Regions from separate parts of the Brucella anthropi ATCC 49188 genome, predicted to be linked through region 2. Evidence: predicted binding sites of a transcription regulator. Region 2 holds the regulator's gene; each other region holds the start of a gene.

Region 1 (7,891 bases), 1.4 Mb from region 2:
GCGGCAGCACGGCAAAGCGAATGACCTGCAAGCCGGAGCCGCCCGATGCGCGAATACCTTCTACCGGGCGCATATCGATATTCTCGACGACTTCGGAGAACAGCTTGCCCAGTGCTCCTGTCGTATGAAGCATCAGTGCCAGCACACCGGCCATCGGCCCAAGACCGAAGGCGATAACGAACAGCAGCGCGAAGACGATTTCTGGAACCGTACGCAACAATTCCAGCCCGCGACGAACGATGAAGCGAACCGTCGAATTGGGAGCCATGTTGGATGATGCTGCGAAGGAAGCGGCGAAAGCGACGACTGCACCGATCAATGTCGCCAGATAGGCGATCAACAGCGTCTCAAACAGCATCTTGAGCCAGCCGCCGAGGTTCCAGTACCAGGCAGCGAGGTCGCCCCAGAAATTGGCGATGGTCAGATCCGGCAGAATGCGACCGAGATAGCTTGTAAAGCGAAAGAGATTTTCGACCAGTGTGCCCGGCCGAACATCGGCAACGACGGAGGCAGCAATGGCGACAACGACAAGCGCGAGGAGCAGCGCGATACCGTAGAGACGCCGTTTGCCGACTTCTCTGCGATAATCGGCAAGCAGGCCTTTTGCACCGTTGCCGTCGAGTGAGGATACCGTCATGCGAGATTCCTTTAATCAAGCATGATCTTGTCCGAAAACCGGTTCCCACTTTTCGGGATCATGCTCTAAAAAATGCCCGGAACGGGTTAGGTTCCGGGCACTTCAATTGTTCTGCGGATTAAGACTTGCGAGCCTTGTCGTTGAACTTGAGCATCTCGATGATTGGTTCGAAATCCTTAGCTTCGGTGGCTACGAATTCCTGATCCTTGCCGTCGGAAAGGGCGTCAAAGCCAGCCTTGTCCTTGGTTGGCATGTCGAGGAAAGCCTGCTTGATGTCTGCCTTCAACTGGTCTGGCAGCGTGCTGAGAACGGCGAACGGGCCTTCTGGAAGGAAGTCCGACTTGAAGATGACGCGGAAATCGTCCTTCGTCATTGCCTTGCCGTTGGCGTCTTTCAGAACGCCGCGGCTGACCATACGGGTCAGGTTGGAATCGTTTTCCGAGTTCCAGGAGTTGGCAGCGGCGTCAGCGGTGCCCTGCGCAAGAGCAAGAACTGCATTTTCATGGCTGCCAGCAAAGAAGTTCTTACCGAAGAACGTATCGACGCTATAGCCTTCGCGGTTGAGGAAGAAGCGCGGAGCATTGTTGCCCGACGTGGAGTTCGGATCAACGAGAGCAATGGTCTTGCCCTTCAGGTCATCCATTTTCTGGTAGGGGCTGTCGGCGCGAACATAAACGACAGAGTAGTAGCCGTTGACGCCGGTGTCATGACGCTGGTTGACGAGCGGAGTGGTTTCAACGCCGGTCATGACGGCGCGGGCATAAGAAGCCGGGCCATAGAATGCGATCTGGATGTTACCGGCGCGCTGGCCTTCGATGACGGCGGCGTAGTCGTTGGCGACGCGCAGCGTGACCTTGGTGCCAAGTTCCTTGCCGAGATATGCAGCCAGAGGTGCATAACGGTCGGAAGTGGTCGAGGCGTTTTCAGCCGGGATAACGCCCAGAACGATTTCCGGATAATCCTTGCTCCAGTCAGCAGCCTGAGCGGTGGAGGCCATCATTGGCATGGTCAGCGTTGCGGTAAGCGCAGCCGCCGCCAGAAAGTTTCTACGGTTAAGCATAGGTATCTCCTGTTAATCCTGAGTTTGGAGCGTGTTTTTTCCGGAGCTTTATGCGCTCAGGCGGAAAGCTGGCGCAGAACGGCTTCAGCCGACTGCGGAACTGGCATTGGCATTGTTTCAGCCTGTTCATCGGCGTCGATGACGTCAGCGGCTTCCATGCCGTAAAGGTCACGTGATGCCATATCTGTCAGCATCGACGGTGTGCCACGGAATACGATCTTGCCAGCAGACATGCCGACGAGGCGGTCGCAATAGCTGCGCGCAATATCGAGCGAGTGCAGATTGCAGAGGACCGTAATGCCATATTCGCGATTGATGCGGCGCAGGGCGTCCATGACGCTGCGGGTATTGCGCGGATCGAGCGACGCAATAGGCTCATCGGCAAGAATAATGCGTGGCTGCTGCACGAGCGCGCGGGCAATCGCCACGCGCTGCTGCTGGCCACCCGAAAGTTCATCGGCGCGGTGCGCCGCAAGATGCGCAATATCGAACTGCTGCAGAGCGGAAAGCGCGATCAGGCGTTCTTCGTCGCTCCAGATACGCAGGAGCGACTTGGGCGTCGAAACATAATTGAGACGCCCCATCAGAACATTGGTCAGAACATCCAGACGATCAACCAGATTGAAATGCTGGAAAATCATCGCACATTGCGCGCGCCAGTCACGCAATCCCGAGCCTTTAAGGCCCGTAACATCACGACCATCCCAGTGAATTGTTCCCTCGGACGGCTCGACAAGGCGATTGATCATACGCAGAAGCGTCGACTTTCCCGCGCCCGAGCGCCCGATAATTCCCACAAACGTGCCCGGCTCGATTTCGAGGTCCACGCCCGAAACCGCCACCTTGTCATTATAGCGGCGCGTTATGTTGTTCAGTTGAAGCATGAATTCGTCTCCATTCATGCTCACTTTGAATTGCTTCCATGACACTGCAATGAAAGCATAATGACGTTTGTGTAAATTTACACGCCGCTATAGAGATTTCACCTAAGCAATTGTTTTAACAGTTATTTCCTTCAAATGATGAAGGAAGGTCTCTGTGGATGCATTGACATCACCTGAATTGTCTATTGTGACAACATCTCCGGCATCGTCATCGAAGCTCACTTCACGCGCAAGTCGCGCGGTGATTTCTTCCCGGCTTTCACGACCACGCGACGCAAGCCGTTCTGCCAGAACGTCCGGTCGGGCTGTTATCACGACCACAGAACGTGATTTGTAGAGCCTGCGAATATCGCCAAGCACTCGCCGTGAAACGTTGGCGATCACCACCGTACCGTCGGCGATTTCATCCTCCAGTGATTTTGGCAATCCATAGCTCAGGCCATGCGCCTGCCAGTGCAGAGCGAAGGCTCCCTCGCCTGCAGCTGTTGCAAAAGATGCTTCATCCAGACTGTCATGATCTTCCGTGCCCGGCATTTGCGGGCGGGTGATGATGCGGCGCACAAAATGAAAACGCGTGTCGCCCGCAAGAGCCACACGCGCTGCATCCATGATCGTATCCTTGCCGGCCCCGCTGGGGCCGACGACGGCGACGAAACAGCCTTTCGGCATATCGGATTGCATCTGCATCAAAGCACCCGTTCGCCTTCGCGCCAGACCGTACGGACAACCGGGATTGCACCTTTCGGGCGCACGCGAACGAGATCGGCGCGCTTGCCGATGGCGATTTCGCCGCGATCATCCATGGCCATGGCGTCGGCAGGATTCTTGGTCACGAGGCGGACAGCCTGTGGCAGCGCAATCGGACGTTCACCCGAAGCAAGGCCGAAAGCCGACTGAATGAGGCTGAACGGAATATAGTCCGAAGACAGGATGTCGAGGCTGCCATTGTCCACGAGATCACGCGCGGCGATATTGCCGGAATGCGAGCCACCGCGAACGATGTTCGGCGCGCCCATCAGGATCGAGAGGCCCGCACCTTTCGAAGCATTGGCCGCTTCCATCGTGGTCGGAAACTCGGCAATCCGCACGCCATGGTCGAGCGATTCATCGACATGCGCACTGGTCGCATCGTCATGGCTGGCCAGAACGATGCCACGTGTCGCAGCCATTTCGGCAATGGCGCGGCGATGATTGGCCGAATAGGCGTCCGAATCCGCCATACGCTTCTCACAATGCACCCGGAACTCCTCATCCGTGAGCTTCATCTTGCGCATGTAATAAGTGCGATAGGTCTCAAGATCAACGAATTGACGCTGTCCCGGCGCATGATCCATCAGCGAAGCGAGTTTGACGCGGTCATCGCCCGCAAAAAGCTCGAACGTTTCGAGACAATCTGCCGAAGATACTTCGCAGCGCAGATGCAAAAAGTGGTCTGCACGCAGGCGATTTTCGCGAACACCGCTTTCAATGGCATCCGCAAGCATCCGCATATCCTTACCAACGAAGTCGCGGTCATAGTCGGAGCCGACACGCATCGCATCGAAAACCGTCGTGATGCCCGATGCTGCTACCTGCGCATCATGGGCCTGAACCGCAGCGTCGACATTCCAGCGCACTTTCGGACGCGGCGCGTAATGGCTTTCCAGCTGGTCGGTGTGCAATTCGATGAGGCCCGGAATGACATAATCGCCATCCATGTCATCGCCGCCATTGGCATAGCCCTGATTGATGGCTGCAATTTTGCCGTCACGGATCAGGATAGAACCGGAAACAATCTCGTCAGCGAGCACGATCTGCGCATTTTTCAGAACGATTTCATTAGCCATTGGATAGCTCTTTCATGACCGCATTTGTGTTGGCGGCCGTTTCATATTTTGAGAGGAAAGCTTCGATATCGAGCGCGCGGAAATCATCGAGCGCTTCACGCAGACGATCATGGCTCCAGTCCCACCAGGCCAGCCGATCCAGACGATTGCCGGTCGCAGCATCGAAACGTTCGCGAATGAGACGCGCAGGCACACCACCCACGATCGTATAGGGTGCCACGTCCTTGCTCACCACTGCTCCGGCCCCAACAACCGCACCATTGCCAACCGTCACACCCGGCAAGATGGTGGAGCCATGGCCGAGCCATGTGTCGTGACCGATTTTCACCGCATTGCCACGACGCCACTCGAAAAACTCCGTCTCATCCTTTTCCTCCGGCCAGTAATCACCGGCACGGTAGGTGAAATGATGCAGCGTCGGGCGCCATGTCGGATGGTTGGTGGCGTTGATACGCACATGGCTGGCGATATTGGAAAACTTGCCAATTTCCGCGCACCATATTTCGCAATCGACGCCGAGATAGGAATAGTCATCGAGCATAGTTTCCGAAACGCGGCTGCGCTCGCCTATCTCTGTGTAGCGACCGAGTGTGCAACCGCTGACGATGGCGGTTTTATGCACCAGCGGTTCTACCGATAGCTTGGTCATGCGGCGGCCCTCGGAGAGAAAGCTGTCACGTCGATAATCCGGTCCGCAACCTCCGTACGCACATCTTCATCGTGGAAGATGCCTAGCATGGCGACGCCCTGCTCCTTCTTGGTCTTAATGAGATCAACCACGACCGCACGGTTCTTGGCATCAAGCGAGGCGGTCGGCTCATCGAGCAGCAGTACCGGATGATCCGTGATGAAACCGCGCGCGATGTTCACGCGCTGCTGTTCGCCGCCGGAGAAGGTTGCAGGCGGCAAGGCCCAAAGCCTTTCTGGCAGGTTGAGCTGTGACAGAAGCTCGCGAGCGCGGTTCAGCGCAACTTCGCGATCGACGCCACGCGCAACCAGAGGCTCGGCAACCACATCGATTGCCGCGACGCGCGGCAGTGTGCGCAGAAACTGGCTGACATAGCCAATCGTATCGCGCCGCACCGCCAGCACTTCGCGCGGATCGGCTGTTGCCAGATCCACCATACGGTCTTCGTGACGAATGAGGATCGAACCTGCATTCACAGCGTAATTGCCATAGACCATCTTGAGAATGGAGCTTTTACCGGCACCGGAAGGTCCGCCAAGCACGGCGCATTCGCCTGCTTCCAGATTGAAGTCCACGTTACTTACGACTGGCAACTGAATGCCACCTTGCAAGTGCATCGTGAACGTCTTCGCCAGACCCGACACCGCCAGCGGAGAGGATGTTCTAACTTGTGTCATTTCTCACCTCACGCATGAAGTTTCGCTAATTTACGAACAACACGCTGCAAACATCTGTTTTAATTTACTAAACCTGTAGAATAGACGACACGAGCAGCTGCGTATAAGGCGCTTGCGGGTCATCCAGAACGCGGTCGGTCAGGCCCTGTTCGACAATATGGCCGTCTTTCATGACCATGATGCGATGGGACAGAAGCCGGGCTACGGCAAGATCGTGAGTAACGATGATCACCGACAGACCAAGATCGCTGACGAGGCCGCGCAACAGGTCGAGAAGACGTGCCTGCACGGACACGTCGAGACCGCCGGTCGGTTCATCCATGAAAACAAGTCGCGGAGCGGTCACCAGATTGCGGGCAATCTGCAAGCGCTGGCGCATGCCGCCAGAGAAGGCGCGCGGCTGATCGTCGATACGGTCGGAGGCTATTTCGACACGTCCCAGCCATTCGGTGGCCGTCGAGCGGATATTACCGTAATGGCGTTCTCCGACTGCCATCAGGCGTTCGCCCACATTGGCGCCAGCTGAAACCGTCATGCGCAATCCGTCTGCAGGGTTCTGGTGCACAAAACCCCAGTCGGTCCGCATCAGGAAACGGCGTTCCGCCTCGCCAATCTTGTAGAGATCGCGGAATTCACCGTCACGCATCCGGTATTCGACGGTGCCGGAAGTCGGCTCGAGGCGGGTTGCCAGACTGTTCAGGAGCGTCGTCTTGCCCGAACCGGATTCGCCGACGATGGCCAGCACTTCGCCTGGCCACAGATTGAAGGAAATGTCTGCACAGCCACGGCGATTGCCGTAAAACTTCGACAGGCTGTTTACTCTCAGCAGGGGTTCGCTGTTCATTTTACGGTCTCCTTGGCCGCAGCCTCCTTGTTTGCAGCCAGATGACCGAAATGGCCGTTGGCCTGACGGTCTTCGCAAAAATCAGTGTCGGAGCAGACGAACATCGAGCCGCCGCGATCATCGAGCACGACCTCATCCAGATAGACGCCCTTCGCGCCGCACAGCGCACAGGGTTCCTTGAACTTCTGCACTTCGAACGGATGATCCTCGAAATCGAGGCTGACCACCTGCGTATAGGGCGGGACGGCATAAATGCGCTTTTCGCGACCTGCGCCGAACAGCTGCAATGCCGGAGACATATGCATTTTCGGATTGTCGAATTTCGGCGTCGGCGAAGGTGCCATCACATAGCGGCCTTCGATCATTACCGGATAATCGTAGGTCTTGGCGATATGACCGTGACGCGCAATGTCCTCGTAAAGCTTCACATGCATGAGGCCATATTCGGCGAGCGCGTGCATCTTGCGGGTTTCGGTTTCGCGTGGCTCCAGAAAACGCAGCGGTTCCGGGATCGGCACCTGATAGACAATCACCTGCCCCTCGGTCAGCGGATATTCCGGGATACGGTGCCGGGTCTGGATGATGGTCGCCTCGCCCGTATGGGTTGTTACAGCGACATCGGCAGTCTTCTGGAAGAAGGCGCGGATGGAAACGGCATTGGTCGTGTCATCGGCACCCTGATCGATGACCTTCAGCACATCATCCGGCCCCAGAATTGCAGCCGTCACCTGCACGCCGCCGGTGCCCCAGCCATAAGGCATCGGCATTTCACGGCTGGCAAAAGGCACCTGATAGCCCGGTATTGCGATGGCCTTCAGGATGGCGCGGCGGATCATCCGCTTGGTCTGTTCGTCCAGATAGGCGAAGTTATAATTGGCCAGATCGCTCATTCTGCGGCCTCCTTCGTTACGCCTTCAGTCTCATTGTGCGCTTGGTCATATTCCGCACGCATGCGGCGAATGAGGTCGAGTTCTGCCTGGAAATCCACGTAATGCGGCAGTTTCAGATGCTCGACGAAACCCGTCGCCTGCACATTGTCGGAATGCGAGATGACGAATTCCTCGTCCTCGGCAGGTGCCGTCACATCCGCATCGAATTCCCGCACGCGCAGTGCACGGTCGCAGAGCGACATGGACATGGCCTTGCGTTCGCTCTGGCCGAACACCAGACCGTAACCGCGCGTGAATTGCGGCGGCTGCTTGGCCGATCCCTTGAACTGATTGACCATCTGGCATTCGGTCAGCTGCACGCGACCGAGCGAGACGGCAAAACCAA
Region 2 (7,891 bases):
GCCAGTCGTTCGCCACGGGCCTGCGGACCAGCACCAGTGCTCTGTTCCACACTTTGAGCCTTTGCCGCTTCCGCGAGTGCCACCTGAACGGTCGGTTCCGTTCCCGGAACTGGACCGGTCTGCGGCAGGGTCACGTCATAAGACGGATCCTGCGGAACGGAAGGCGATTGCGGCGAATAGGCCATAGCCAGATTGTATGGCTCCTGCGGAACCGGATTTTGCAGCGAACCGTCGCGATTGCGCTTCTCGTAGAAGGAATTTCCACCGGCTACGAGCACGTAATGCATATTGTTGTAAGGGAACTTCAGACCCGCCGTGTGGAAGAACATGGCGTTCTTGAGCTTCGGATGACGCTCACCCTTCAGAACCGCGTCGGCAGCGGCCTGAACATCAGGCAGCGCCTTGGAATTCATCTGGCGGGTAAGCACACCGGGCGCAAACTGGTTCTTCTGACCGACGACACCGCAAATCGTATCCGGATAACGTCCCGACGCGAGACGGTTCATGACGACCGTACCAACAGCCAGAAGACCGTCGGAACTCGAACGATTGGATTCGAAGAACATCGCACGTTCAAGGCAATTCTTGTCCCGTGCGGTGTAGGTGTAGGTCTTCACGCCATTGACGGATTTGACGTGGCTTGCCGCCGTCTTTTCCGAATTGGCTTTTCCCGAGGTTCCGGTTGTCGTGCAACCGGTCACCACGAAAGGCGCAATCACCAGCCCGATAAGAGCGGGCAATTTCCACTTCGCGGCGCGCGTCAATGGCTCAGTCTCATGTTAGGACCCTTAACTGATCCAGTCATCCATTCAGGCGAACACATCTGGAACGATGTGCGCGAACGTCTGACTGCGGTGCAAGTCAAAGAGGACGAAGATCAAAATCACACGTCCTACAGTCGCTCAATCGAATTCAAGGTTTTGGAATTTTTAGGCCAAAAAAAGGCGGCGGGTCAAATCCCAACAATGCTGGAGACCGCTGAAAAGTCCTAAAACAATTCCGAATCGAGATTGCGAATGTGCCTACAAGCCCTTTAAATATATTAATAATTCCTTAACGAGAATTAGCGATTCAGGTAAGATATTGATTTAACGAGATTCAAAGTCTCGCAATACACGCCATATCGCTGCCTTAATTCGCTTTTGCTTGTACTTTTTTTGCATACACATTCGTGGTGTTTCAAATCTTCTGCAGAATTTCTGCTTCCAGGCCGGTTCCATTGCTCTTTGTCAACTTTGACAACAGATTTGTAACATCGCGTGAGATCATACTTTTGAGACCCGTTTCGGGTTGTTGCAATGCGAATCGGGCGAGCACGATCCGCACCTTGCAAAGCTGGGTCTTAAACAAAAAACGACCCGCCACGGATACCGTGGTGGGTCGGACAAGTTCAGTTCCTGACGCCGAGATGACCGCAGCGGTCACCCGAAAGAATAACCCGCACCCCGAACGGTGCGGATCGGATCGAGCGCACGACCGACATTGATCGCCTTGCGCAGCCGTCCGACATGGACGTCCACCGTGCGGTCGTCGACATAGATGTCCGGTCCCCAAACGCCATCCAGAAGCTGGCTACGTGAGAAGACACGACCGGGCGACATCATGAAATATTCGAGCAGGCGGAATTCCGTTGGTCCGAGACGAACTTCCTTTTCCTTGCGATAGACACGATGCTGTTGGCGGTCGAGAACCAGGTCGCCCACTTTCAGCACGTGCGAAAGAATGCTCGGATTCGACCGGCGCAACATCGCCTTGACGCGCGCCAGCAGTTCCGGCGTCGAAAATGGCTTCACGACATAGTCGTCCGCACCGACGCTCAGGCCGCGAACACGTTCGCTTTCCTCGCCACGTGCCGTCAGCATGATGATGGGCAGGCGTTCGGTTTCCGGCCATTGGCGCAAGCGACGGCAAAGCTCAATGCCCGATACGCCCGGCAACATCCAGTCCAGAATGAGCAGATCCGGTACGTTCTCGCGCAAGGCGATCTCGGCTTCGTCGCCGCGCAGCATTGTATCGACCTGGTAGCCCTCTGCCTCAAGATTATAGCGAAGAAGAACGCTCAGCGCCTCTTCGTCTTCTACCACAGCGATTTTGGGTGCCTGTGACATCCAGTATTTCCCTATCCAAATTCGGCGGGCGGTGGATACAATCCCCCCAATCGACCGCGTGCCGCCGCGCTATTCACTCATTCTCAACCGCCAGACCGTGGTCCGGTCGGCTGCAGTTCAGGGTTTACGCGCCTCATCCACGACAATACCGTGGCTCAGGTCTTCCTTGGGTCGTTCGGCCGGCATTTGCAGGCCGGTCACGATGTAGTAGACGGTCTCCGCAATATTGGTCGCGTGATCGCCGATACGCTCGATATTCTTTGCGCAGAACAGAAGATGCGTGCAGGCGGAAATATTGCGCGGGTCTTCCATCATGTAGGTCAGCAGCTCGCGGAACAGTGACGTGTACATGGCATCAATCTCGTCGTCGCGGTCGCGAACGACATTGATCTGCTGCACCGAGCGCGACGCATAGGCGTCGAGAACATCCTTGAGCTGGGTCAGCGCCAGCTCGGCGAGTGTTTCGAGCCCGCGATAAAGCTTTACCGGCTGGCGTGATTCCGAAACGGCGGCAACGCGCTTGGCAATGTTCTTGCCCAGATCGCCCACGCGTTCCAGATCGGCAGAAATGCGGATCGAGCCAATGATCTCGCGCAGGTCCACAGCCATGGGCTGACGCTTGGCGATAATCATCACAGCCTTGTCGTCAATCTCGCGCTCGCTGGCATCGAGAATGAGATCGTCGGAGATGACGCGCTGTGCGAGCGCATTGTCCGCATTGACGATAGCGGCGACCGACTGCTCGACCATACGTTCCGCATGTCCGCCCATTTCGGCGATCTTATGGGAGAGAAACTTCAATTCCTCGTCGTAGGAGCGAACGGTATGCTGAGACGGCATAGTAGACCTCGTAATATAAATTGCGGGGAAGCCGCACTGTCTATCTGTTGAAGCGCAGTTCCGGATCAGCCGAAGCGTCCGGTAATGTAGTCCTGCGTGCGCTTTTCGGTCGGCGCGGTGAACATGGTTTCCGTGTCACCCACTTCGACCAGATTGCCGAGGTGGAACATGGCGGTGCGCTGCGAAACACGCGCGGCCTGCTGCATGGAGTGCGTGACGATCACGATCGTATAGTTCTGGCGCAGTTCGTCGATCAGCTCTTCCACCTTCGCGGTCGCAATCGGGTCGAGCGCCGAGCACGGTTCGTCCATGAGAATGACTTCCGGGCTCACCGCAATCGCGCGTGCGATGCAAAGACGTTGCTGCTGGCCGCCCGAAAGACCGGTGCCCGCATCGTGCAGACGATCCTTCACTTCCTCGAACAAGCTCGCCTTCTGCAAGCTCGTCACGACGATTTCTTCAAGATCGGCCTTGGTGCGGGCGAGACCGTGAATGCGTGGGCCGTAGGCGACATTTTCATAAATCGACTTCGGAAACGGATTCGGCTTCTGGAACACCATGCCGACGCGGGCGCGCAGTTCGACGACATCGATCTTCGGATCGTAGATGTCTTCATTGTCGAGCGTGATCTTGCCACCGACCTTACAGCCTTCGATCGTATCGTTCATGCGGTTAAGCGAACGCAGGAAGGTAGACTTGCCGCAACCCGAAGGGCCGATCAGCGCCGTGACCATCTTTTCCTGGATTTCCAGATCGACGTCAAACAGCGCCTGCTTCTCGCCATAAAATACGCAAACCTTGTCGCCGCGCATCTTTATGGAATTGGCGTTGGCGTTCATCTTTTCTCCTACGGCTTTCTCGAGAGATCGTTCAGTCATCAGGTTCATAGCTTTCGACTCCCGTTTACCAGCGGCGCTCGAAGCGGCGGCGCAGAATGATTGCTGCAATATTCATCACGGCAAGGAACAGAAGCAGGACGATGATAGCGCCTGACGTGCGTTCCACAAAGGCGCGTTCTGCTTCATTCGCCCACATGTAGATTTGTACAGGCAATGCCGTCGCTGGATCCATTGGCGTGGACGGCACGTCGGCGACGAAAGCCACCATGCCGATGAGAAGAAGCGGTGCGGTTTCACCAAGCGCATGGGCAAGGCCGATGATCGTTCCCGTCAGGATGCCGGGTGCGGCAAGCGGCAGGACGTGGTGGAACACCATCTGTGTTTTCGATGCACCAAGACCGAGGGCCGCAGCGCGGATCGACGGCGGCACCGCGCGAAGGGCGGCGCGGGTCGCGATGATGATGGTGGGAAGCGTCATCAGCGTCAGCACCAGACCACCGACCAGTGACGCCGAACGCGGCAGGCCGAAGAAATTGATGAAGACAGCAAGCCCGAGCAGACCGAACACGATGGACGGAACCGCTGCCAGGTTGTTGATGTTCACCTCGATCATGTCGGTGAAACGGTTCTTCTTGGCGAACTCTTCCAGATAGATTGAAGCGGCGACGCCGATAGGCAGCGACAGACCGAGAACGATCAGCATCATGTAGAGCGAACCGACAAGCGCGACGCCGAGACCGGAGGTTTCCGGACGGCTGGAGGCACCGAAGGTGAAGAGACCTGTATTGAAGGCCTCCTTCATGACGCCTTCTTCCGAAAGCATCTTCATCCAGCCCACCTGACGGTCAGAAACCTTACGGCTCGTCTCCGGCACGGAAAGGTCAATCTGACCTTTGAAGGCAGAATCGATGTCGGCGCCGGCCAGAACAGGAACGGTCTGCGTCGTGCCGATGAGCGATGGATTGTCCATCACCATCTTGCGCAGCTGAATGCGCACGCCGTCGGAATAGAAGCGGCCCAGATCACGCATTGCCGGACGGTCTGTCGCAGCAACACCCAGTTTTTCGGCCAATGCATTGCGCACCAGCAGCGGATAATTGGCCGTGATCAGCACATTCGGATCGGTCGCGCGCTTGTTGCCCGGGTCAATCACCTTTTCTTCAAGCTTGACCGGCAGATAAAGCGTCGTCTGCCAGAAGGCTGTATAGCCCTTGGAAAACACCGAGAAGAGAAGCGCGCACAGAAAGAACACGCCGATGGCGATCGCAGCAATACCGTAATAGCGGAAGCGACGTTCGGCAGCGTAGCGGCGTTTCAGTCCGATATCGCGGCGCGTCGGCTGTGCCGTGGCGTCGCTGGCGTTGAAGGTCGTATCGGTCATTATTCGTACTGCTCCCGGTACTTGCGCACGATATGCAGCGCAAAGATGTTCATGATCAGCGTCAGGACGAAAAGCGTGATGCCGAGTGCAAAGGCCACCAGCGTTTGCGGCGAGTTGAACTCAAGGTCGCCGGTGAGCTGGTTGACGATTTTCACCGTGATGGTGGTCATCGCCTCGAAAGGATTGATGTTGATGCGTGCCGCAACACCGGCGGCAAGAACCACGATCATGGTTTCGCCGATGGCGCGGGATGCGGTCATCAGAAGCGCGCCGACAATTCCGGGCAAAGCGGCAGGAAGGACAACACGTTTGACGGTTTCGGAGCGGGTTGCACCAAGACCAAGCGAACCGTCGCGCAATGTCCGCGGCACGGCTGTGATGATGTCATCGGAGAGCGAGGACACGAAGGGGATCAGCATCACGCCCATGACGAGACCAGCGGTCAGAACGCTCTGCGCCATGATGAAGCCCTGACCGCCTGCAATGGCAATCGAGAGATCGCGCAGGAAGGGCCCGACTGTCACAAGGGCGAAGAAACCGTAAACGATGCTGGGAATACCGGCCAGAAGCTCAAGGACCGGCTTGACGATCGTGCGCACTCGGGGCGACGCATATTCTGCCATGTAGATGGCCGAAAACAAGCCGACTGGAACAGCGAACAGCATGGCCACAAGGGCGATGTAAAGTGTACCAGCCAGAAGCGGAATGAGACCGAACTGGCCTGTCTCACCACCCGAGCCAGCGGCGGCAAAGCGCGGGTCCCATACAGTGCCGAAGAAGAACTCCCACGGCGAGACTGACTGGAAGAAACTGATCGTCTGGAACAACATCGAGCAGATGATGCCGACGGTCGTCAGAATGGCGATACCGGATGCGGCGATCAGCCCCCAGAGAACGATACGCTCGACATTATTGCGTGCACGCATGCGGCGGCTGATCGTGGAAAGGCCGAAGATCAGACCTGCGATGGCGATCACCAAGGAAACAGCCGAACCGATGGTGTGTGTCAGCGCCGTTGCCTTTTTCAGGTAAAGCGCGATAGGCACCATGTAATCCTGGCCTTCAGTCGCGAGCGCCACGCCCTTGGATGCAAGAACGGCGCGAGCATCCTGATAGTTTGCCGGGAAGCTTTCCAGTTCGGCAGGCGTCAGCCGGTCAAGCCCGTTGGCCAGACCACGCACCATGCCAAGCTGTAGGCTGCGATTGGTGAAGGAGCCGTCCTCGATAGCATCCGGCAGACGGGCGGTCGCGCTGTGATCGAGATAGACCGACGTTCCAACGGCCCATACAGCGAGAAACAGAATCGCAGGCAATGCAGAAACGAGGAAAACCCACCAGCCATGATAATGCGGGCGGGAATGCATTTTCTCGGTCGGCGAGGCTTTTGCGGAAGCAGACTGCGCCTTGTCCAGTGCAACGGCACGCTGGCGGCCTATGAAGAATCCGATCAGCCCGATTGCAACGATACTGACGAGAACCAGAAAGAAGGACATTCAATTTCCCCGGTTGCCCTGATGAATGCGGACGGTTTTGAGGTGCAGCTTCCACCCATACCGTTCCACGCGGATGCGCCTGTCATAGTGCAAAGGCGCGAAAGGAGAAGAACGCGGAGATTCGTCATCCCCGCGTTCCACAGATTAAAACTTACTTCGCAGCCAGCGTCTTGCCTTCGGTGAAGGCGGCGCGCTGTGCTTCACGTTCTGCGTCCGGAGCCGGAACCAGACCATATTCGGCGAGCGGGCCGTCAGGACCGATCATCTGGTCATTCAGGAAGAACTCAACATATTCCTTCAGACCCGGGATAACGCCGAGGTGAGCCTTCTTCACGTAGAAGAACAGCGGACGCGACACCGGATATTCGCCCGAAGCGACGGTTTCAGCCGAAGGGGTGATGTCGTTGACGGTCGCAACCTTCAGCTTGTCAGCGTTGTTTTCGAAGAAGTAGAGGCCGAATACACCAACGCCGGTCTTGTTGGAGTCGATGCGGGCGAGCGTTTCGGCATAATCGCCGTCGATGTCGACAGCTTTGCCGTCCTTGCGCACTGCGATACAGGCGGAAGCGGCAGCCTTGTCGTCAAGACCGGTCTTCTTGATTTCGTCCAGAGCGCCGGAGTGCTTGCAGCCGTCGGCGAGAACCTTTTCTTCAAACACTTCGCGGGTGCCGTGCTTTTCGCCTGGGATATAGGCAGCAATGTCCCAGTCCGGAAGGTTCGGGTTGACCTGATTCCACTTGGTGTTCGGATTGTCGACCAGCTTGCCGTCGACGACGAGCTTGGCTGCGAGAGCCTTGTAGACATCTTCCGGCTTCAGCTTCCAATCCGGACCCTTGGCGTCGGTCGCGAAGACGATGCCGTCATAGCCGAAGCGCACTTCCTGAACATCCTTGACGCCAGCGTCGATGCACGACTTCAGTTCCGAGTCCTTCATGGCGCGCGATGCATTGGCGATATCGATGGTGTTTTCACCGACGCCTTTGCAGAATTCCTTGATGCCTGCGCCCGAGCCGCCCGATTCAACAACCGGCGTCTTGAAGTTCGGGAAGGTTTCACCGAAGGTCTCGGCGACGATCTTCGCATAAGGCAGAACGGTCGAGGAACCGGCAACCTGAATCTGATCGCGCGCCTGAGCGGCGGAAACCGACATAACGGCAGCGATGGCAAGCGCTGCGGTCGAGGAAATCATCTTGTTCATGAGCTGCGGCTCCTGTTGTAAAAGACATATGA
Region 3 (7,891 bases), on a different replicon from region 2:
GTATCCGGCTAGGAACTGATCGTGGCTGACCCAGCCGCTTTTCACGACTTCTGTTTCGAGCAGCGGCAGCACGACATGGCCGCCGCCGAAGACCAGTGATCCCGCGCGGTAGAACGAGTCGAAGACGGCCAGCTCTTGTGAGGGTATGGCGGGGGCGAGGATCGGCAGTCCGATCAGCAGGGCGAAGAACAAGACGAGCGAAACTGCTCCAAACGTCCGTGAGACGGGGAATTCGATGTGCCGGGTGATTGCTTTGTGATGATTGCGGCAGAAGAGAAGGCCTGCCGCCGCGCCGGCGGCGATCGCCGCCACCTGGCCGAGTGCGCCCGCCACAAGCACGATGATCAGCACCGCGCCGAGAGCGATCGTGGCCCGTTCGCGGTCCGGGCAGAGGTTCCTTGCCATGCCCCAGACGGCCTGTGCCACGATGGCAACAGCAACGATCTTGAGACCGGTAATAACGCCGCCGCCGACCGGGCCGCCAAATGCCGCAGCGCCATAGGCGAAGAGAACAAGTAGGAGCGCCGACGGCAGGGTAAAGGCTGCCCAGGCCGCAAGTGCACCGAGCGGACCGCCGCGTAAGAGTCCCAGGGCAAAACCGACTTGGCTCGATGCCGGGCCGGGCAGGAACTGGCTGAGCGCCACGAGATCGGCATAGCCTTGCTCGTCGATCCATTTGCGCCGCGACACCAGTTCGTCGCGAAAGTACCCAAGATGCGCAATCGGCCCGCCGAAGGAGGTGAAACCGAGCTTGAGAAAGGTTGTGAAGACCTCCCCGGCCGAGCCTCTGACGGCGCTGCTTTCATCGTGGCTCGTTGTTGTATCCGTCATCGTTTCATTGCCTCTCCGGTAAATTCACGGACGCGCTCCTTGGCCAAGGCGAGACCTTCGCGCCCTTTGTCGGTAATGGAATAGAGCTTGCGCACCGTGCGGCCGTCGCGCTCCTCGCGCGAGGTTAGGTAGCCGTCCCGCGTCATCTTGTGCAGCAGCGGATAGAGCGTACCGGCAGACAGGCGGTAGCCGTGGCTTGCCAGTTCATCGATCATCCACTGTCCGTAGATCTCATGCTCGGCTGCGTGATGAAGCACGTGCAGACGCACGAGGCCGGAGAGGAGATCATGGTGCTCCATCTTCAGCGAATGCCTTTTCCCAAGCGCATCGTTTTCCGATTGGCTCCCTGTCATGCCACCTGCCTTCTTGATTCGCGGAATGATCGGTTCATACTATCCGTTTACGATAGCGAAAATCGATTGCAGGGAAAAGACAAAGATATGGAACTCATCCTGATCGGCCTTGTGGCGCTGCTGACCGCCGGTGTAACGCTCTTCTCCGGTTTCGGTCTTGGGACGATCCTGATGCCGGTCTTCGCGCTGTTCTTCCCGGTGCCCTTGGCGATCGCGGCGACCGCGGTCGTGCATTTCGCCAACAACATCTTCAAGTTCGGGTTGATGGCCAGGCAAGCCGATTGGCGGGTCGTGGCACGGTTCGGGGTGCCGGCCGCCCTCGCTGCCATCGTTGGAGCAAGTCTTCTCACCTGGTTCGACAGGATGCCGGCTCTCGCGAGCTACATGCTCGGTGGATCGGCCTATGAAATCACTGTCGTCAAGGCGGTCATCGGTGTGCTGATTGTCGCCTTCGCCCTGCTGGAACTATGGCCGCGCTTTCAGGCGCTTGCATTTCCGCCGCGCTGGTTGCCACGCGTGCTGTCAGGGTTCTTCGGCGGCCTGTCCGGCAATCAGGGGGCGTTACGTTCTGCCTTCCTCTTGAAGGCGGGCCTTACGAAGGAGGCTTTCGTCGCCACTGGTGTCGTCGCGGCGGTGATAGTCGATGCGGTACGGCTGGTCACTTACGGGACGAGTATCATGGCGGATAACCTTGCCCGATCGCAGGAAATGCTCATGCCGGTAGTCATCGGCACGATCTGCGCGTTCGCCGGTTCGTTCGTAGGCAAGCGTGTCCTGCAGAAGATCACGTTGCGGACCGTGCAGCTTATCGTGGCTGTGGCCATGTTGGTGATTGGGGCCGGACTTGTGTCGGGTCTGATCTAAAAACACCAGCATACTCGCGCGGGACGCGGGCAATGGATTGATCGGCGTCAAGGCGACCGGCGCTTTGGTCCGCACGAGATCACGGTGGTCAAAGCCGTGGTCAGACTCGAAAGCTTCATATAGCTGTCATCGAACAGCTATATCGAATTCCGATATCGGTATCCGAGGGAGATGAGATGCGGGACGGTATTTATCGTGTGCTTTTTCTTTCACGCCGCAATTCCGCGCGCAGTGTGATGGCACAGGCAATCTTGAACAAGATTGGCAAGGGCAGGTTCGAAGCCGTCAGCGCCGCTGTCGATCCCGCACCCGCAATCGAACCTGTTGTTCTGGATTTGCTGCGGAGCGCGGAGTATCCGGTGGAGGACATGAAGCCTCAGCACTTTGAAGCATTCGGAGCGTCTGGGGCGACGGAGCTCGATTTCGTCTTTACGCTGAGTGACACCGCTGCAGGCGAGCCTCTCCCCGAATGGCCCGGTCTTCCGGTCACGGCCCACTGGCGCTGCCCGGACCCGACCCTGGTCAAGGGTGAGGCGTGGGAGCGCAAGCGGGCGTTCACGGAGGTTCTTGCAGGACTGGAGCGTCGGCTGGGCATCTTCATCAATCTGCCGTTCGCCTCGCTGGACCGCATGAGCCTGCAGAACCGGATCCAAGATATCGGTGAAGCACGAGAGCCCTAGGCTCAGCAATCGGCCCTCACCTGAGGGCACAGCGTTGCATCGGCTCTAAGTGCTTCGACTAACACCCAGTCGGCGCATTTCCCGATAGACTGTCGACCGCCCAAGGCCGAGCTGCTTTGCCGCTTCGGCGGGAGATATGCTGGCTGCGATCAGTTTCATCGCCGCATCGACCTTTTTCATGTCGAGCGGCTGGCGCCCCGGCTTCTTTCCTTTCGCTCGCGCGGCGGCGATGCCGTCCTTTGTGCGCTCCGAGATCAACCTGCGCTCGAAATGGGCGATGGCGCCGAAGACATGGAAGATCAGCTCGCCGGCAGCCGAGGAGGTGTCGATCTTTTCCTCGAGGCTGAGAAGGTCGATCTTGCGCTCCCGCAGCATCTTCACGGTTTCCAGCAATTCCGCCAATGACCGTCCGAGCCGGTCGAGCCGCACGACCGCGAGCGTGTCGCCAGCACGGGCATAGGCAAGCAGTTCGGCCAGGCCCGGCCGGTCCATGTTCTTTCCGGATTGGACGTCGCTGAAAACCTTTATGGCACCGGCCTGCTCAAGGCGCATTGCCTGGCCGGCGACATCCTGATCACCAGTCGAGACGCGCGCATAACCGAGAATTGCCCCCATATTCATGTCTCCGAAACGTCCGTTCTGTGGACAACCGAAGCTGCGTGTGTCGGAATACTGTGATTCCGTCCACAGAATATGTCTCTTTATTCCGAACTGTCCATGAATTTTCGAGTCCTTTTAGGGACGGCGGAAGGAGCACCATGCGCAAGCACGAACTGCTGAACGAAGCCGAGCGGGAACAGTTGCTGGGTTTTCCGACGAGCCGAGACGATCTTGCCCGACTTTACACCTTCGAACCGCACGACCTCGACCTGATCCGGCTTCGCCGAGAGAATCGCAACCGTCTCGGTGTTGCTGTTCAACTTGCGCTGTTTCGCCATCCCGGCATGACATTGGCACAAATTCTTCAACGCAGCGCCGGGCTTTCCGAAGAACTCGTGTCCTTCATTGCCGAGCAGCTCGACCTGCCGGAAACTGCCTTCGCCGCATATGCCGTCCGCGACCAGACAATGACCGATCATGCCCGCGAGCTCGCCTCGGCACTCGGCCTTCGAGGCGCAAGCCGGACCGATATCCCCTTCATGATCGAGGCGGCCGCCAAAGCTGCCTGGGGAACGGACAAGGGTGTCGTGATCGCCGCCGGTATCATTGACGCGCTGCGCCAGGCCAAGATTCTTCTGCCTGCTACCTCGACCATAGAGCGCGCTGGCATTGCCGGCCGGGCGCGTGCCAGAAAACAGGCGGCTCATGCGCTCCTGTCCGGTCTTCGGCCGGCTCAACTGGACGCGCTCGATGCGCTTCTGGCTGCAGATTCGACCGGCGCTATGCCGCTCACCTGGCTCAAGACGATCCCGGTGGCTGCAAAGCCCGATCACGTTCGAGGCATTCTCGATCGTCTGGGCGTGGTGCGGAGGATCGGCATCCCGCCGAAATTAAGCGCCGCCATCCACCCCGCCCGCTACCGGCAGTTCGTGCGTGAGGGGCGCGTGTCCCCCGCCTATATGATCGAGCGTTACACGACGTCGCGCCGGCGGGCGACGCTCGTTGCATTTCTGATCGACCTCGAAGAGCGGCTTACCGACGCGGCCATCGAAATGGCAGACAAGCTGATCGGCGGTGCGTTCAGCCGTGCCCAGAACAAGCAGGCCCGCCGCTATGGGGCGACCGCGAAAGACGTCGCCCGGCTGATGCGACTGTTTCGCGGTACGATCGACGCTCTTGCCGGTGCTATCGACAACCACTCGGACCCGGTCGAGGCAATTGACGAAACTGTCGGCTGGATCAATCTGCTCAAAGCCAGACATGAGATTGCCGAGCTCGCCGAAACTGCCGATGTCGATCCCCTCACGGTGGCCGTGGACCGCTATGCGACATTGCGGAAGTTTGCTCCGGCGCTGATCGAAGTTCTCGAATTCAAGGCCAACCGAGGAAGCACGCGAACGATAGCCGGCGTTCAAAAGCTTCGCGAACTCAACAGGTCGGGCAGGCGCGATGTGCCGCCGGATGCGCCGATGCCGTTCAAGGAGGAATGGCGGAAGCTGGTGATCGAGCCGGATGGCAAGATCAATCGTCGGCTCTACGAAACGGCTATGCTGGCGCACTTGCGCAACAAGTTACGTTCCGGGGACGTCTGGGTTGAGCGGTCGTCAGCCTATCGCCGCTTCGACAGTTACCTTCTGCCGGAACCGGCCGCCGCTCCAATCGTCGCCGAACTCGGATTGCCGACCGCCGCCGACACATGGCTCGAAAAGCGCGGCCGGGAACTGGACTGGCGGCTGAAGAAATTCGCGCAGCGCCTCAAACGCAACCAGCTTGAAGGCGTCCGCTTTGCCGAAGATCGGTTGCAGGTCTCACCCGTCAAGACCGCAGTTCCCGACGAAGCCGAAGCACTCGCCGATCGCCTGGACGCAATGATGCCGCGCATCCGCATCACCGAACTGCTGCATGAAGTGGCGCGCGAGACCGGATTCATGGCGGCCTTCACCAATCTGCGCACCGGCGAAAACTGTCCGAACGAGAGCGCGCTGCTGGCCGCAATTCTGGCCGATGCGACCAATCTCGGGCTCTCCCGCATGGCGGCCGCCAGCCACGGCGTCACCCGAGACCAGCTCATCTGGACACAAGACGCCTACATTCGTGAGGATACCTACCGGGAAGCGCTCGCTACCATCATCAATGCTCAACACCGCCTGCCTATCGCTTGGGTCTGGGGTGACGGAACCACGTCAAGTTCTGACGGGCAGTTCTTTCGTGGCGGCAAACGTGGCACGGCAGGAGGAGACATCAACGCCCGCTACGGCGTCGATCCGGGCTTCAGCTTCTACACCCACGTCTCCAATCAACACGGCCCTTTCCACATCAAGGTTCTCTCGGCGGCGACGCACGAGGCGCCCTATGTGCTCGACGGGCTACTTCACCACGGCACCAATCTCTCGATTGCGGAGCATTATACCGACACTGGCGGCGCGACCGATCATGTGTTCGCGCTCTGCGCCATGCTTGGGTTCCGTTTCTGCCCGCGGCTACGCGACTTCCCGGATCGCCGACTGATCCCGATCGAGCATCCCGCGGGCTATCCCGAAATCGCGCCGCTCCTCGGCAAACGCATCCGCACCGATGTCATCCGCGAACATTGGGATGACGTGATGCGTCTGGTCGCTTCGCTCAAGACCGGCCATGTCGCGCCATCGGTGATGTTGCGGAAGCTCTCGGCCTATGAGCGTCAGAACAAGCTGGACATAGCGCTTCAGGAGATCGGCAAAATCGAGCGAACCCTGTTCATGCTCGACTGGCTGGAAAGTCCGGGGCTGCGACGTAGATGCCACGCCGGTCTCAACAAGGGCGAGCAGCGCCATGCCCTCGCGCAAGCGATCTACACCTTCCGACAGGGACGCATCATCGACCGCAGTCACGAGGCCCAACAGTACCGGGCCTCCGGCTTGAACCTCGTCATTGCGGCGATCGTCTATTGGAATTCCACCTATATGCGTGACGCCATTGAGCATCTGCGCTCGCAGGGGGAAGCTGTTTCCGACAATCTCCTGGCTCATACCTCCCCGGTCGGGTGGGAGCACATCGCCTTTTCCGGTGACTTCCTCTGGGATCGCGCCGCAAAGACGACCGGCCGGAAACCGCTCAACTTATCTACAAAACAGCGAGTGGCGTGACCGCGTTCCACCTTAACGTTGTTTAGCGGGAAACCAACGCTATGCCCTCTTATATGTGACGAAGATGCCACGATAAGCCAGCATGTCTTCAACCATGCGAAAGCTTAGCGGAAAGCGGAAATACAACCACACCGCCTCTGCAATAATCTCAGATGGATAACGATGGCGGCGGTAAAGCGAAGAACGAGGTTCGGTCATCACCCGTTATCGCAACTGATGTTTACACTTAGGTTAAGGTAACAGTGCCCGCTGCCGTTATTCACGGTTTTTCTCTACCCAAATCATAAAGCCGATCAAGGCGAGTAGCGCCACCACTATCGTTCCGATAAACCACCAGCTCATTCTTTCTCCTCCTGAAAACATAACTCTTATTGCGCGAGAAAGTTCACGCAGCACGGATAAATAGAAACTCCCGATCAGTAGTGCACACTGACCGGTCCTATTCACCGCAATCGAGTCACGATTCCATCAGCATTGAACGGATTAAAAGGTATCACCTGATCAGAAAATATTGCCCTACACTAGGGGGTATGTAGCTAATGCCCTCGCCTGCTGTCCCAGAAATGCACCGATAGGACTCAAACAAGCGCCATGAGGATTGTCGACCGTACTCAGAAATAGCCCCTCCACTGCTTCCGCGTGAAGGGGCTCGTCATGGACATTGATGAAACTACCTACGGTAGGCTAAGCCGCTCCAAATTCGGCCTTCGTCTCGGTGACGACCACCATGCACTGCTCCGATATAGGCGGCCACTGCGGCAACTAAGGCTGAAGCAGCCAAAAGGAAGGCGCTCAGAATGCCAGCTATTTTGGTCTTCTCAGCAGTCTCCAATGCTTGTGCTTTTGCTTCCTCAAGCGCCTTGCTGGCTTGTTCTTTTGCCTCATCAATCTGCTTTCGCGCTTCATCGAGCTTCCTCTGCGCTTCCGTTCTCACGGTCTGGACCCGCTCGATTGTCTGATTGACGCGATTTTGGGCGTCGGTCTCACTCATTCCCGTTTGAGCCGTAACCTGACGGACGAGCCAAGCTTTATCTTCGTCGGTTATCTGGCCTGTCGAGAGCAGGTTGGAGAAAATGCTGCCTGCCTGTCGGGTGAAATCAGCAGCATTTTGACCCTCCCCACTAGAAGCGGGTGCTCTATCATTTCGCAGCAACGTATCTGTAAAATAGTCGACGGGATTGACCTTCAATCCCTGGGGAAGCATTTGCTCAATGGAGGGTGCTGCTGCTTGCCCAGTGCCTTGGATAATGCCGCGAGCCGCACTGCCAGCCCCAGATATTAGTCCTCCGGCCAATTGGCCAGCTCCTTGCGCCGTTCCTCCAATGACGGTTCCCCTGAGGTCGCATCCCTTCTCTGATCGAGACCTGTAAAGTCAACGACATCGCTCGCCTTACCTTTCTCAAGGCTAGACTAACCACTATCATAAGGGGCATTCCCA

Evidence for each region. Region 2 encodes PhoB, which activates phosphate uptake and scavenging genes when phosphate is short. Its sites were predicted from a motif close to TGTCATNNANCTGTCAT; they were not measured.
Region 1: phnC (phosphonate ABC transporter ATP-binding protein) is a predicted target of PhoB. The motif match lies at 2,631-2,647, and genes of this name have one in related genera.
Region 3: OANT_RS24105 (arsenate reductase/protein-tyrosine-phosphatase family protein) is a predicted target of PhoB. The motif match lies at 2,162-2,178, and genes of this name have one in related genera.

What each region holds. Positions count from the first base shown of each region.
Region 1 is NC_009667.1:2,298,246-2,306,136, forward strand. Features, by position in the region: gene phnE (phosphonate ABC transporter, permease protein PhnE) at 1-637, opposite strand, end outside; gene phnD (phosphonate ABC transporter substrate-binding protein) at 756-1,697, opposite strand; gene phnC (phosphonate ABC transporter ATP-binding protein) at 1,754-2,581, opposite strand; gene phnN (phosphonate metabolism protein/1,5-bisphosphokinase (PRPP-forming) PhnN) at 2,684-3,262, opposite strand; gene OANT_RS11360 (alpha-D-ribose 1-methylphosphonate 5-triphosphate diphosphatase) at 3,268-4,407, opposite strand; gene OANT_RS11365 (DapH/DapD/GlmU-related protein) at 4,400-5,056, opposite strand; gene phnL (phosphonate C-P lyase system protein PhnL) at 5,053-5,772, opposite strand; gene phnK (phosphonate C-P lyase system protein PhnK) at 5,840-6,616, opposite strand; gene OANT_RS11380 (alpha-D-ribose 1-methylphosphonate 5-phosphate C-P-lyase PhnJ) at 6,613-7,506, opposite strand; gene OANT_RS11385 (carbon-phosphorus lyase complex subunit) at 7,503-7,891, opposite strand, start outside.
Region 2 is NC_009667.1:794,471-802,361, forward strand. Features, by position in the region: gene OANT_RS03945 (cell wall hydrolase) at 1-764, opposite strand, end outside; gene phoB (phosphate regulon transcriptional regulator PhoB) at 1,422-2,108, opposite strand; gene phoU (phosphate signaling complex protein PhoU) at 2,226-2,948, opposite strand; gene pstB (phosphate ABC transporter ATP-binding protein PstB) at 3,014-3,787, opposite strand; gene pstA (phosphate ABC transporter permease PstA) at 3,852-5,168, opposite strand; gene pstC (phosphate ABC transporter permease subunit PstC) at 5,168-6,661, opposite strand; gene OANT_RS03985 (PstS family phosphate ABC transporter substrate-binding protein) at 6,813-7,859, opposite strand.
Region 3 is NC_009670.1:43,039-50,929, forward strand. Features, by position in the region: gene chrA (chromate efflux transporter) at 1-831, opposite strand, end outside; gene OANT_RS24095 (PadR family transcriptional regulator) at 828-1,130, opposite strand; gene OANT_RS24100 (sulfite exporter TauE/SafE family protein) at 1,272-2,048, shown strand; gene OANT_RS24105 (arsenate reductase/protein-tyrosine-phosphatase family protein) at 2,225-2,728, shown strand; gene OANT_RS24110 (recombinase family protein) at 2,774-3,343, opposite strand; gene OANT_RS24115 (Tn3 family transposase) at 3,487-6,453, shown strand; partial or broken gene OANT_RS26820 (IS6 family transposase) at 6,502-6,651, opposite strand; gene OANT_RS24120 (ATP synthase subunit B family protein) at 7,124-7,747, opposite strand.